Regions from separate parts of the Paenibacillus xylanilyticus genome, predicted to be linked through region 3. Evidence: riboswitches for the same ligand, from Rfam matches in the RefSeq annotation. Region 3 holds a riboswitch; each other region holds the start of a gene.
The links. Region 3 has a riboswitch for thiamine pyrophosphate ahead of F4V51_RS02210 (ABC transporter substrate-binding protein). Riboswitches for the same ligand answer to the same signal wherever they lie in the genome.
Positions count from the first base shown of each region.

Region 1: another riboswitch for thiamine pyrophosphate. It lies ahead of F4V51_RS04345 (ABC transporter ATP-binding protein); the one in region 3 lies ahead of F4V51_RS02210 (ABC transporter substrate-binding protein).
Region 2: another riboswitch for thiamine pyrophosphate. It lies ahead of F4V51_RS04365 (ECF transporter S component); the one in region 3 lies ahead of F4V51_RS02210 (ABC transporter substrate-binding protein).

Region 1 covers NZ_CP044310.1:953,910-958,763, forward strand. The annotation lists gene thiM (hydroxyethylthiazole kinase) at 1-32, opposite strand, end outside; gene F4V51_RS04335 (ABC transporter substrate-binding protein) at 84-1,151, opposite strand; gene F4V51_RS04340 (ABC transporter permease) at 1,239-2,057, opposite strand; gene F4V51_RS04345 (ABC transporter ATP-binding protein) at 2,044-2,805, opposite strand; TPP riboswitch at 2,975-3,077, opposite strand; gene F4V51_RS04350 (radical SAM/SPASM domain-containing protein) at 3,280-4,155, shown strand; gene F4V51_RS04355 (pectate lyase) at 4,503-4,854, shown strand, end outside.
Region 2 covers NZ_CP044310.1:958,793-963,646, forward strand. The annotation lists gene F4V51_RS04355 (pectate lyase) at 1-288, shown strand, start outside; gene F4V51_RS04360 (copper amine oxidase N-terminal domain-containing protein) at 456-1,409, opposite strand; TPP riboswitch at 1,574-1,684, shown strand; gene F4V51_RS04365 (ECF transporter S component) at 1,892-2,485, shown strand; gene F4V51_RS04370 (ABC transporter ATP-binding protein) at 2,486-4,009, shown strand; gene F4V51_RS04375 (energy-coupling factor transporter transmembrane component T family protein) at 3,984-4,778, shown strand.
Region 3 covers NZ_CP044310.1:454,084-458,937, reverse strand. The annotation lists gene F4V51_RS02225 (MFS transporter) at 1-166, shown strand, start outside; gene F4V51_RS02220 (DUF2798 domain-containing protein) at 402-902, opposite strand; gene F4V51_RS02215 (VOC family protein) at 1,075-1,461, shown strand; TPP riboswitch at 1,666-1,778, shown strand; gene F4V51_RS02210 (ABC transporter substrate-binding protein) at 1,990-3,030, shown strand; gene F4V51_RS02205 (MTH1187 family thiamine-binding protein) at 3,252-3,542, shown strand; gene F4V51_RS02200 (ABC transporter permease) at 3,542-4,300, shown strand; gene F4V51_RS02195 (ABC transporter ATP-binding protein) at 4,344-4,854, shown strand, end outside.

The sequences.
Region 1 (4,854 bases), 500 kb from region 3:
TTTTGAGAACGAACTCGTGCCAGATATGACATTTGAAATTCCCTCCTGATAAGCCATTATTTTTATAGCTGCAACTGTACTTTTTACTTATCCTGCAAGTTGATAAACGCATCCTCGGCCTGTACCGAATCCGGAATCAATTTACGTTGTACCAGCCACTTCCGCACGTTTTCCCAGGAGGAAGACTCCTGCCAGCCAAACGGGATACCTTCTTCAGTCATGAGCGGAAGCAGAATGTCCAGGCTCTTTGTTTCAATTTCCCGATCCAGCGGGGACGTCTCATTTTCGTGTGCGAGCAGGATGTTCAATGCTTCATCCGGATGCTCGGTCACATAGTTCTGACCTTCCTGGATCGCTTTGACGAAGCGGGTGAGCTGATCCTTCTTCGCCTCAATTCCCTCGTCGCTTGCTGTAAGAACGAGTTCGTAATAATCCGGCACGCCGTAATCGACGGGGTTAATAGACTTGACCGAATGACCTTCTTTCTCGAGAATCAGCTGTTCATGATTGATAAAACCACCCATGATCGCATCGGCCTGACCGGAGGCCAGCGAAGGGATCAGATCAAATCCAACATCCACCAAATTCATGCGGTCCGGATCGCCGCCATCCTGACTCATCATCGTACGCACCATGGCTTCATATAGGGGAACGGAGGAATACCCTACCGTCAGTCCTTCAAGATCTTTGGGAGAGTTCACCTTCCCGTCCGTTTCCGTCAGCAGATGAACGAGTGGATGCCGAACGACAGCGGCAATGGATCTTACGGGAATGCCTTCTCCACGGGCTAGCAAAATTTGCGGCTGATAGCTCAGCGCCAGATCCACTTTGCCAGCGGCTACAAGTTTGAGCGCATCATTCGTATCGGCAGGCATCTGAATGTCCACATCGAGCCCTTGGTCTGCAAAATATCCCTTTTCCTGTGCTGCATATATAAAGGAATGGACTGCATTCGGATACCAGTCGAGCATGATGGACAATGAATCGTGGTCACCAGACGACGATCCGGTTGTTGTTGAATCTGTGCCCTGTACCTGGGGATCGGAATGTGACGGTGAAGGGTTCGCACCCGTATTGCCACAACCGCTGACGATCAGCAATAAACAGATGAGGGCAGGAAGCAGGATGTGAATGAGTTTCTTTTTTCTCATGGATAAATGGGCCTCGTTTCGTTCTTTTTTGTTTGGTTTCAATCGCTGATATGTTTCAAAGAGATCGACAGGAAGGAGCAGCACTTGTTATCTCATTGCCGATTGCCTTTTCATCGACTTTCCTCTGCGTGCATGGTCTGCATTCCGCTTCAATCCAAGGATTCGCTCCAGCCAGGCAATAAGCACGAACAGACCGATGCCCAGCAGGGATAACAGCAGAATGGAGGCAAACATTGCATCGGTATTCATGCTGCTGGACATTCTGCGGCTGAAATAACCAAGACCTTTGCTGCCTCCGAGCCATTCGCCAATGGTTGCGCCGACCACGCAGTACACCACCGACATCTTCAATCCTGAGAAGAAAGAGGGCAGTGCAAGAGGTACCTGAAGCTTGCGGAACAGATCCCACTTGCTTGCTCCCATTGTCATCAGTAGTTCGCGCTGATCCGGGTCGCCTTGACGGAGACCATCATAGGTGCTGACCACAATCGGAAAGAATGCGATCAGAAACACCACAGCAACTTTACTCCAGAGTGTGTAGCCAAACCACAGAATGAACACAGGAGACAGGGCAATCAGTGGAATCGTCTGGCTGATTACGATGAAGGGATACAGCGCCTTTTCAATCGAACGGCTGAGGTGCATGCCCGCTGCCAGAGCGCCTCCAGCCACGATGGACAAGCCGAAGCCAACTGCTACCTCCATCAATGTGGCAGGTAGATGGGTTCCGAGGAGCAGACGCCGATGCTCAACTAGAGAACTTACTATTGATGTAGGTGCAGGGATAATAAAAGAAGGAACCCAGCCCAATCGAACGATGCATTCCCAGCCAGCCAGCATCAAAAGGAGAAGCGCAGCGAACAGGCCATAGCGGGCAACCCATCTGCTGACGTTAAAGCTTCGCATGTAGTTGTTCCTCCAACCGTTGTCGCATCTGTATCAGATCCGGATCGTAGACCATGTCCGAATGTCTCGGACGGGGCAGAGGCACCTTCATGTCCAGCAGCTGCCGACCGCCAGGAGTGAGAAGGACTATCCGGTCACTTAGTAACAGGGCTTCTTCTATATCATGCGTGATGAACAGCACCGTTTTACCGAGGTTTTCCCACAATTCAAGCAGCCAGCGATGCATCTCCCGCTTGGTCATGGCGTCAAGCGCGCCAAAGGGTTCGTCCAGCAGCATGAGCTGTCCTCCTGTCAGCAAGGTGCGCAGCAGGGCGACCCGCTGCTTCATGCCGCCGGACAGTTCGTCCGGGTAGGCATGCTCATAGCCGGATAAGCCAAATCTGTCGAGTCCGGCCATAATGTCAGCTCGCAGCTTCACCTTGTCCTGCTTCCTCAGGGCAAGCTCCGAAGGAAGCAGGCAGTTCTCCATAACCGTCCGCCAGGATAACAGCAAATCCTTCTGCGGCATGTAGGCAACCCGCCCGAGTCGCTGTCCTGGCGGCACCCCAGCAATTTCGATCGTGCCATCTGTCGGTTCAAGCAAGCCTGCCAGCAGCTTGAAGAGTGTACTCTTGCCTGATCCGCTGGAGCCGATCAGCGAGACGAATTCTCCCTTTTTTACACACATCGACACATTGGAGAGCACGGGGGAATGTCTCTGATCCGGAAAAGTAAAGGTCATGTTGTCAATCTGTACATCGTTGCTCATCTGGTTCCTTAGCCCCCTTGGAATAAAAACTGCCTGAACGAAAATGCACGTTGTTTGCGATCTGTTGTAAGTAAACGCGAAAAAGCCCGCCCATTTCCGGAGAAATGAGTGGGCCTGTTAAGTTCAACCGACATTCATGTTCATATGAATATGAAAAAAATCCGTTAACTGAAAGTCCGCTCCACTTCCCTCCGCTGGTATGATCCAGATCAGGTTCAAAGGGTCCGAATACATTCATTCGTCTCAGCCGCAAGGCTCCCCTAGTGCAATCGTTCAAGATATGCAGTTGTGTACACAGCATATATCACATTCCTGCGAGATGTAAAGAGGGCTTAGAGGCAAAAGTTAAACGTTAAAACCATTCGCGGATTTACCTTGGCTTCCTAACCCGATATAATGGGGATGGCACATATGGGCCGGATTACAAATGAGGGTGGGACTGTTCTCCCTCCTAAGCAGAATGGGGACCCCGAGTTGAAAACGTTCAAGAAAGTATATATTGAAATTACAAGCATATGTAACCTGGCATGCAGCTTCTGTCCGCAGACCAAGCGTGCCAAAGGATTCATTGACCCTGAAGTCTTCAACAATATATTGGATCAGATTAAGCCACATACCAAACACATTTATTTGCATGTAAAAGGGGAGCCGTTACTCCACCCCAAAATTGATGTGTTACTGGATTCCGCACACGAGAAGGGATTCAAGGTAAACATAACAACGAACGGAACATTGCTGCCCAAGACCCAGCATAAACTGCTTGGCAAACCGGCATTGCGGCAAATGAACTTCTCGCTGCACAGCTTCGACGGGCACGAGGGATCGACCGACCGTGAGGGATACCTCAGCAATATTTTGTCCTTTGCCAGGGAAGCCGTGAAGCACAATGTAATCATCTCGTTCCGGCTCTGGAACCTGACGCAGGATAACTTCACGAATGCCCAGATGAATCGGAACCGGGAAACACTGGAGGTACTGGAACGCGAGTTCAACCTGGATTTCCGCATTGAGGAAAAGGTGGTTCCAGGCAGCGGCGTCAAAATTGCGCCGAATGTCTATCTCAATCAGGACCACGAGTTCCAGTGGCCAAGTCTGGATGCACCAGAGGATGACGGCAAAGGCTTCTGTCATGCGCTGCGCAGTCAGGCGGCCGTACTGGTGGATGGAACGGTTGTACCGTGCTGCCTTGATGGTGAAGGTGTCATTAATCTCGGTAACGTCCATGAGAAGTCTTTCTCGGAGATTGTCGAAGGTGAGCGGGCAAACAATCTGGTGTATGGTTTTTCCAAGCGGGAAGCCGTGGAGGAACTATGCCGGAAGTGCGGATATCGTCAGCGGTTCGGAGCTTAGTCAAATAAGTTGGAAATGAATAGTTCATGCCTAAGATCATGTTGTCTGGAAACAGATGACGTGGTCTTTTTTTAATTTTTGGCTAGAATTCTGCAGTCTTCACAGACTTTAAATGAAGCATACCGAAAGTTAAGATCAGCACATTCCTTGCGGAATGGATCGACAAAGAATGCGAACAATGCAGGAATCATGCCGACAATTGGATATCTAATCTAATGATTATTATCATTACTCTCCTGTTTTGGTAGCATCAGGGTAGGATCCAGAACAGAGGTGCACCTCTTAAGGGATCCGGGAAGACAAGCTGGCTTGTACACCAATATATTCATATAAGGGAGGATTTACGTATGAGAAAAATGTTATCGCTGCTGCTCTCTGCTGGTCTGGTCGCTTCTGTATTTGGTGCATTACCCGTGTCTGCTGCTCCCGAGATTGTGAAGACGACGATTATTGTCAAAGCAGGTGAGACTTATGATGGCAAAGGAAAGAGTGTTGCCGCAGACCCAAACACATTGGGTGATGGCAGTCAGGCCGAGAACCAAAAACCGATCTTTCGTCTTGAGGCAGGAGCTACACTGAAAAATGTAGTGATCGAGGCACCGGCAGCCGATGGCGTCCATTGTTATGGCAACTGCAATATTCAGAATGTGACCTGGAATGATGTCGGTGAAGATGCACTCACGCTTAAATCCTCGGGTA
Region 2 (4,854 bases), 500 kb from region 3:
AAAGCATATGATAAGGTGTTCCAGATGAACGCTTCGGGGACAATTAACATTAAAAATTTCAGAGCTGATGATATCGGTAAGCTGGTACGTCAAAATGGAGGAACCTCTTACGCGGTCACCATGAACGTGGACAGCTCCAACATTTCCAATGTGAAGGATTCCATTCTGCGAACAGACAGCAGCTCCACAGTTGGCAAAATAACGAATACCCGTTATTCCAAAGTGCCTACCCTGTTCAAGGGATTCGCATCGGGTAAAACAAGTCAATCGGGGAATACGCAATATTGAGGATAGCATGTCAACCAGAAGATAAAGAGGATACAGTAGGTTCATGTTCAGAATTCCTCTTTATAGTAAACGCAAAAAGGCACCCTCAAGGATGCCTTTTTGCGTTTGCCATAAAACTAGATGAAGAGATTTTGAAAAATGCTGCATTCTCTGCTATCTCTCAGTAGTCATTCGTTTTCTTCTGGAACAGCAACGATGATTTTGTCTTTTTCCGGGGCAATGGAACCCGAATCAATGGAGCCGGACTTGTTCATGACCTCATAGGAAGTCTCTTCCAGCATTTGAGAGTATTTAAATGATACAAGAGTTTGGCCTGCTACCGATGGTCGCTTCCCTGCTTCTGCTACAGCTTTGTTTTTGATGAAGAATAGATCTCCGATTGTTCCGGCTGCACTGCTCACGTTGGCCTGCCATTTCAGCAGGGCAGTTCCATTTTTGATTTCGTAGTAACTGATGAGATCATTATTTTCGTTGATGAAAAAGCGGTCCTTCTGTCCTTTTTCAAAAATGTAAGTCATCGATGAGTCGACAGGACCAAGTGGATTACGGATGTCCAGGCGTGCCTGTTTTAAATCCGAAAAACGTGGAAAACGAAGCGCAGCCTCACGTGCAATCGTCAGGTCAGCACTTTTGTACTCCTCAATAATCGATGCATCTGGCGTATAGATATAAGCTTCCTTGGCAGCCTGATTCCATCGAACTTCTGCACCGAAGGTTTCACCGATTGCACGAAGTGGGAGCATGGCTTTGCCATTTACCAGAATCGGAGCAGAGGACAGCGCCGCAGCCTGGCCGTTTTTCTTGATGGTTTTACTGTTAGGAGTAAGTACATACTTGTCGCTTCCTGTACTAATGCTAATTTGTTTCGTTTTGTTGTTGTACCCGAAAGTATAGTCACCCAGAAATTTCAGTTCCGTGAGCGCCACATACGTAACTCCCTGGCGAATAACCACATCATATTCGGCAGGAACATTGTTAATATAGGCTGCAGGCTGGTGTATCGCTGCCGCTTCCACTACATGGGATGACATTAGTGCAGGTGCCGTTCCTGCGGTCATGATCGAAGCGGCAAGGATCCATTTCCATTTTTTTTGCTGCCAGGTTGTGTTGGTTGTATTCATATCATCAATCCCCTTTCCCGTATATAGACGGCTAATATCTCCTAAATGTTTCATATTAATGGAATTGGCATCCTTTCTTTAAACGGATTTCTCCAGTGTGAAACCTTGTTGGACGTATAAGTTATTGCCATAAATACCCATGTAGTGTACATTAGTAGCAATGAAATAAAGTGAACCGGGAGCTCAATGAAGTTGGGCTGAGATTGGGGCCTTATGCCGCTGACCGTATATCTGATCTGGGTAATGCCAGCGTAGAGAACATGAACTCATGATAAGTAATTTGGGGAATGAAAATGGGAACGGTTAATCTCGGAATGCGAGCGGAAGCAGGCTTGCCTCGTGAGTTGACCGGATTTCATTTTATTCTAAGTTACTTCGATCATGGGTTGTGACACTGTGCGTAAGGCTTCCCCGGAACCGGGGAGGCTTTTTTTATTTTCATTTCATAACCTTATGGGAAGCAGAGAAAGGAAGTAGAGGACATGTCAACAACAGTGCGCAGCAACAAATTGAAGTTAACTGATATTTTGGTGACGATCGTGATCGCGGTTGTATTCGGGGTCATCTACAAGATATGGGGACCGACGTATGATCTGATGAAGCCTTTCGGCGTACATGCGGAGCAGATGATCTATGGCATGTGGTTTATGGCAGGTACGTTCGCCTATGTTATCATTCGCAAGCCGGGGGTGGCCATTCTTGCTGAAGTAGCAGCCTCGACCGTCAGTGCTTTTCTCGGGAGTGAATGGGGGATGTCCACCTTGGTATACGGTCTGTTGCAGGGGCTGGGCGCAGAGATCTTCTTCGCCGCATTCCTGTACCGCAAAACGAATCTGTTCGTCACCTGCCTTGCAGCTATTGGGGCAGCAGCAGCTTCGCTTTTGCTCGATTACCAGTATGGATACATTGACTCGTTATCGGCGTGGAATTACACATTGTTTATCGGCTTCCGCTTCATTGGAAGCATTCTGATTGCTGGTGTATTTGCTTATTATCTTGCGAAAGCACTTGAACTCACAGGCGTGACCCGGTCATTGAGACCGGTCTCCAAGCAGGATTATGAGGCACTGGACTAAATGAACGGAGAAGGGAGTGTGCAGGCGGTAGGCATTACCAATCTAAGGTGCAAGTTCCCGGGAGAGCAGGACCTGGTATTCCAGGGCTTGTCTCTCTCCGTGCGTAAAGGGGAAAAAGTGCTGCTGCTCGGTCCAAGTGGTTCAGGCAAGTCCACGCTGCTGCAAATATTGAGCGGTCTTATTCCGCGTTCCGTGGAAATCCCGATGAAATGTGATGAGATTCAGGTGCCGATTCAGCCAGGCATTGTATTCCAGGACCCGGATACCCAATTTTGTATGTCCTATACAGATGAAGAGATTGCTTTTGTGCTTGAAAATCGGAATATCCCAAGGGACCAGATGCCTGAGCTGATTCAACATTATATGGAGCTCGTTGGCCTTTCTTTTGAACATAATCGTGCATGGATTCAATCGATGTCCCAGGGGATGAAGCAGCGCCTTGCGATTGCCTCTATTCTTGCCATGGAGCCGGATGTCCTGTTTCTGGATGAACCAACAGCACTGCTCGATGATGAGGGAACCACGCAGGTATGGGATACGGTGAAGCAGGTCGCACAAGATAAGACACTCATTATCGTGGAACACAAAATCAATGAGGTGGTGGACGTGGTTGACCGAATCATCGTGCTATCACCCGAAGGGAAGATTGTGGCCGACGGACAGGCGGAACAGGTCTTTGCGAACGAGAGGGATATGCTTAAGGAGTATGGCATCTGGTATCCGGGAGTATGGGAGGAACGTGGAGCTCGGAAGGTTGAAGCGAAGCGACAGGATTCTCAAGAAGCCTTTAAGCATATGACGTCCGGATCTGGCAGTCGCACAGAAGTCGAAGAAGATGATTCCAGGGAATCAGGTGTATACCATCCGGCACTCGAATTGAGGCAATTCACAGGGCTGCGAGGGAAGAATCCGGTTGTACAGATCGATCACGCTGACGTATTTCACGGGGATTGGGTAGGAATCGTTGGAGCTAATGGCGCTGGAAAAAGTTCATTATTGCTTTCCCTGATGAATATCCTGAAGACGACGGGACATTATCGTGTTGAAGGACAACGGCCCGGCAGGATCAGAGAGCTGGCTGACCGCATTGCATTCGTGTTTCAGAATCCGGAATTTCAATTCGTTACGAATTCGGTTCTGGATGAGGTGGAATTTTCCTTACTCGGGGGAGAACTTACTGCGGAAGAGCGACGGGCCAGAAGCATTGAAATGCTGGAGCAATTTGGACTCAGTGAGCTGTCTGGGAGGCACCCGTATCAATTGTCGATGGGACAGAAACGCCGTCTCAGTGTAGCTTCTGCTATGGTTCGCAGACAGCGGATATTGCTGCTGGATGAGCCCACATTCGGACAGGATGCACGTAATACGTTTGCCATGCTGGGACAACTGGAGCGCCTGCGTCGCGCGGGGACGGCCGTGGTCATGGTGACACATGATCAGGAGATCGTGAACCGATATTGTACGAAAGTGTGGACTGTAGAAGAGGGGAGGGTTACGCATGCAGCTATCGTTTCCTCATCGTGAAACCTGGCTGCACGCCGTGAATCCGGGCCTTAAAGTTATTTTCCTGACCCTGATGTTTATCCTGGTTATTCTTATTCACAATCTGAACGTCATGATCAATGTAGCGGTTGTCATGCTTCTGTTACTATGCTGGGCGGGTCATCCTTGGCATCGGCTGCTGCTCTATGCGTCGCCTTTTATATTGATCTTTATCTCCACCTCCACAGGCATGATGATGTTTGGTAAAGGCGAGACGACGTGGTACAAATATGGACTGATACATATCACGGAGGAGAGCTTCTATCGCGGGCTGCACCTGGGGTTTCGTTCCCTGAGCATGGCGGCTGCGGGATTGTTGTTTGGCCTGACCACACGTCCGGTTCATCTATTCTACTCGCTGATGCAGGAGTGGCGTCTTCCGCCCAAGTATGCCTATAGCTTTTTGGCCGCCATGCGCATGATTCCCATTCTGCTGGACGAATTCCAGACGCTGCGTTATGCCATTCGCATCCGCGGTACGCAGCAGCGTGTTTCATACTGGAACGTCTATGGAACCTTGAAGCGGTATGCGATTCCCCTGCTGGCGCAGAGCATCCGGCGGGCAGAGCGCATGGCCATCGCCATGGAGGCAAAAGGATTCGCAGACGGCGCGAGCCGGACGTATTACATCCAGACCGGGTATTCCCGGGCGGATCTGTATTTTGTGTTGTATTTTATAACAACCCTTACTATAGGTTACATGTTAGGCTGGGAATTCCCTTATTACCCGGCGATGCTGGATGTCAGATGAAGAGAAGGGACGGACATTTTTTTGGCGGTACAGTAACTTTTTCTTGTTCAAAACGTCTTTAATGGAAATAACTTCA
Region 3 (4,854 bases):
TGGCGGAGTCGGCGGCGCCATTCTGCCTCTGCTTACCGGTTGGAGTCTGGATCATCTGGACGTTAATCAATCCACATGGATGCTTGCACTATTTGCTGGGGGTCTGCTTGTAATCAGCTTGGTTGCTTATCAGTGGCAGAACAGACAACGTGCAGCTTCCGTTTGATTACCGTCTTGCGTTCGTATTAAATTTTGGATTCACCAATTTAGCTATAATGAAAAGTGGCTCCGAAGCGTATGCTTTGGAGCCATTTTTGCTTCAATAATTGTAATGTAGACTGAAACTCATGTGGTCCAATGGTCTACATCATGATTGCCCAGGAAATAGTTTGCGGCAGGTTATTTCATTTTTGGAGTGAAAAATATCAGCATTCATTTATAAATTAAATTCAGAAGGTTTACTAAGCCTCGTTGTTGATCAAGGGAGCCACTACTTCTTTCCCTTTAATAAATGTGCGGAATACGTAACGAATAAGGGGCCCAATAATGAAAAGCTGCAGCGGAAGGGCCAGACTAAAGTTACGAGCAATGGTGTGAAGATAGGTTTCGAGCAGCGGTTTCCCCATCAATTGATCCGCAAAATAAGATGTAGCCATACCGTATAAGGACATGATCAAAACCATGCCAACAACCATGCAGCAAGACATGGCCACAATACCGAGAAGCTTGTTGGACTTGTCAAACGGCAGTGAAAAGGCAGCTTTCTGGGCTACTGGGCCGACAATAAAGGATTCCACCAGGAAAGCAACGGCAAAACACAAAACGAACTGAAACAGTAATTCAAGCGGGGATAATTTACCGATTAATCCGTTGTAAATCAGGTTGAAGGACATCATCACGATGACCATTCCTGTACACATCATCAAGCCAAAATAAATATGCTCTTTCTTCGTAGTTGGCAACTCTCTCTCATCCTCTCTGTTTACTCTGCCAATTATAAAGATCGCGAATATCTCCACATAAGTGAACATTCTGTGAATTTGATTTAAATCTCATTTGACAACTCGGAATTAGGAATCTATCATATCCCTTAATATGTAAGAAACAATTTTCTGAACTTGGGAGGTTTTCATGATGGGTTTTCAAAAGCGTATTGACCATATCGGTATTGCTGTACGTGATCTGGAGACAACACTGCGTTTCTATACGGAGATTGTAGGACTCGAATTGAAAGACCGGGTAACTCACACGAACGGTGTCATTCAACTCGCTTTCCTTGGCTTCAATGGTAGTGATGAAACGGAGATTGAATTGATTCAGGGATACAGTGATAAACTGCCTTCCGAAGGAACGGTGCACCATTTTGCCATCCACGTAGAGGACCTTGATGCGGAATATAAGCGTATCCAGGCTACGGAGGCAGAGTTTATCGACGGGGAGATCATTACGCTGCCCAACGGCTATCGATATTTCTTCATCTATGGACCAGAAAAGGAATGGATTGAGTTTTTCCAGCGCTAAACCATATATCGCATAAGGGATATTTCATACCAGAAATAACCTGTACCCCTCTGCCTTCAAACAAATATCGATTCCGATCCGCGTATCCTTCCTGATATAAGGTACATTCCCCAAAGCAATCCTCCCTTGGCTATTCCTCCAGTTCCTGACTGGACACATTCCGGCCTCTGGCCTATAATTACACCTAGTAATGCCCGTAACTTCATAGTTTCCCAGGGGAGTCGGAATTGGCCGGCTGAGAGTGTATCCCATCAAGATACTAACCCTTAGACCTGATCTGGATCATGCCAGCGTAGGAATCGGAGTATATCGAATTGGCCCAGCCATGTGCTGCAGCCACCTCTCTAACGCCTGCACGCGTCCCGGATTACGGGGCGCTTTTTTTGATGGTATCTTTTTGACACAAAAAGTACGTCATCCGGATCATAGCTGGTATAAATCGAAGGATTTATGCACCATGCTTGGATATGAAGCCAAGGAGTACCCCGCGCCACTGGCCGGACCATATGAAGGAGAGAAAAAAACAAGATGAGATGGCGTAAAATGATTGGACTCCTGCTCTTGTGTATGACACTGGTCACCGTAGCTGCATGCGGCAGCAAGGAAGCAGCACCTGCAGGACAGAATGGCAGCAGCACCACTGAAAACAGCAGCGAAGGTGACAGCGCAGCATTGAAGGATGTTAAGGTCGTGCTCGACTGGACACCCAATACGAACCACACCGGCCTTTATGCCGCCGTGGATCAAGGGTTTTACCAGGCAGAAGGTTTGAATGTCGAGATTGTACAGCCGGGAGCTGGCGGTGCGGATACGATGGTAGCCTCAAACGAGGTTCCTTTTGGGGTAAGTTATCAGGAGAGCGTAACACAGGCCCGCACACAGGACGTTCCGCTCGTCTCCATTGCAGCTGTCATTCAGCATAATACGTCTGGATTCGCCGCTCCGGTGGATCGAAAAATCAAATCACCCAAGGATTTCGAAGGCAAATCCTATGGCGGCTGGGGATCACCCGTTGAAGAAGCGGTTATGCAATCCATTATGGAAGGCGAAGGCGCCGATGTGTCCAAAGTAAAAAATATTAATATGGGCGACGCCGACTTTTTTACCGCAGTGAAACGGGACATTGATTTTGCATGGATCTTCTATGCATGGACCGGCATTGAAGCCGAGCTGCGCGGAGAACCCCTCGACATGCTGTATGTGAAGGATTATTCCGATGCGCTGGACTATTACACGCCTGTACTCGTGACGAACGAGCAGACCATTCAGAACGACCCCGAACTGGTGAAGGCATTTATGAAGGCTACTTCTGAAGGGTATCAATATGCGATTGATCATCCCGAAGAAGCTGCGGACATTTTAATCAAGGCTGTACCTGATCTCGATAAGGACCTTGTGGTGGCAAGTCAGAAATGGCTGAGCCCGAAATACAAGGATGACGCTCCGCGCTGGGGTGAGCAAAAACAGGAAGTGTGGCAGAACTACACGGACTGGATGTTCAGCAAAAAACTGCTTGATGAGCAGATCGATGTATCCCAAGCGTATACGAACGATTTTTTACCCCAATAAAATATAACTGTATAAGTCGACTTTTATGTACACCGGAACGAAGAGTGCTGAACCCATCTGTAGAAACAAAGTGGTCGCCTTTATCGCCGGATTTCCCCATTAAAAATGGAATCAAGAAATCCGGTGATAACAGCGATCGGAAGAGGGTGCTGCAATCGAAGTGGTCAAGTGTACATTCACGATGTTCTACTTACTCATCTCGAAAGGAGCCGTGATCTCTCATGGCAAGTACACTGCTTAGCATTCAAGTGATTCCCAAAACGCCGAATGGCGAAAATTCGTATCCGTATGTAGATCGGGCGATCGAAGTGATCCAGCAATCCGGCTTGAAATATCAGGTTAATCCGCTCGATACCACAATGGAAGGTGAGCTGGAGGAACTGCTGGAAGTTGTCCGTAAAATGCATGAGGTGCTCGTGGAGGCTGGCAGTCCAAGCATCATCTCCCAGATCAAAATCGCCCATAGCCCGAACGGCTTCAGCATGGATACCCTGACGGAGAAATATCGCTAATGCATACGTACTTCAAAAGTGTATGGCCGCCCATTGTGGCGGTTATTCTCTTTATAGCCCTATGGCAGGGTGCCGTGTCCCTGTTTCATATTGAGAAATGGATGCTGCCCGCACCTTCCGACATCGCACAGGAAGCAGCCTCCCAAGCAGATCGTCTGGGCATGCATGCATGGGCGACCATTCAACTCACGTTAATTGGCTTCGCGGCCGGTACGCTGGTTGGGCTGCTGATCGCCATGGTACTGCATCTGATTCCTTTTCTGAAATCTGCCCTGTATCCTTTACTTATTCTTAGTCAAAATATACCGACAATTGCGCTCGCTCCGCTCCTGCTGATCTGGTTCGGATTCGGACTGCTGCCCAAGTTGATTACCATCATCCTGGTCTGCTTCTTTCCCGTTGCTGTCGCAGCCATGGATGGTTTGACACGTACGGATGCCGCCATGATGAATTACATGCGCATGGCGGGAGCGAGACGCGGCCCAATTTTCTGGAAGCTGGAGCTCCCGCACGCACTGCCTTCCATCTTCTCTGGTGTCAAGATTGCCGCGACTTACAGCGTTATGGGTGCCATTATTGCTGAATGGATCGGAGCCGACAAAGGGATCGGGTATTACATGATGCTTCAGAAGTCCGCTTACCGGACAGATCGTCTATTCGTTGCGATCATGATTATTGTCGCGCTCAGCCTGCTGCTCTTCCTGTTTATTGCCCTGCTGGAGAAGCTGCTCGTTCGCTGGCGACCACAGAAGCGCTGATTCGCAGCAAAAGCACTATACAAGGTTAGGAAGTGAATGTGAGATGACACTCAAATATAACGAACAGGCACCACCTGCACCAGGCGGAAGCACTGGAATTTCAACTCGAGAAGAATCACTCCGCACTGCTTCCACCGCTACCTCCGATTCGGGTAAGCAGAGCCTGCCTGCACTGGAAGTTCAGGACGTCCACGCTTCCTTCCGTGAACGACGGAACAAGCTGTCTGTCCTGAACGGATTATCCCTGACCGTAGAACAGGGCGAATTCGTAGCGATCGTTGGGCCATCCGGATGCGGCAAGAGTACGTTGTTCCATATCATTGGCGGATTATTGAAACCCCAAACCGGCCAGGTTCTCATGAACGGACAGAACGTTACCGGGCAGCGGGGTAAAATCAGCTATATGCCGCAGCAGCCCGCTCTCTTTCCTTGGCGTACCATTGAAGACAACGTGCTGCTGGCCGGGGAAGTATCAGCACATACGCCACCCAAGGCAGAAGCGCTTGCGGAAGCACGGAAGTGGCTTTCCAGCGTCGGTCTGGGAGGATTTGAAC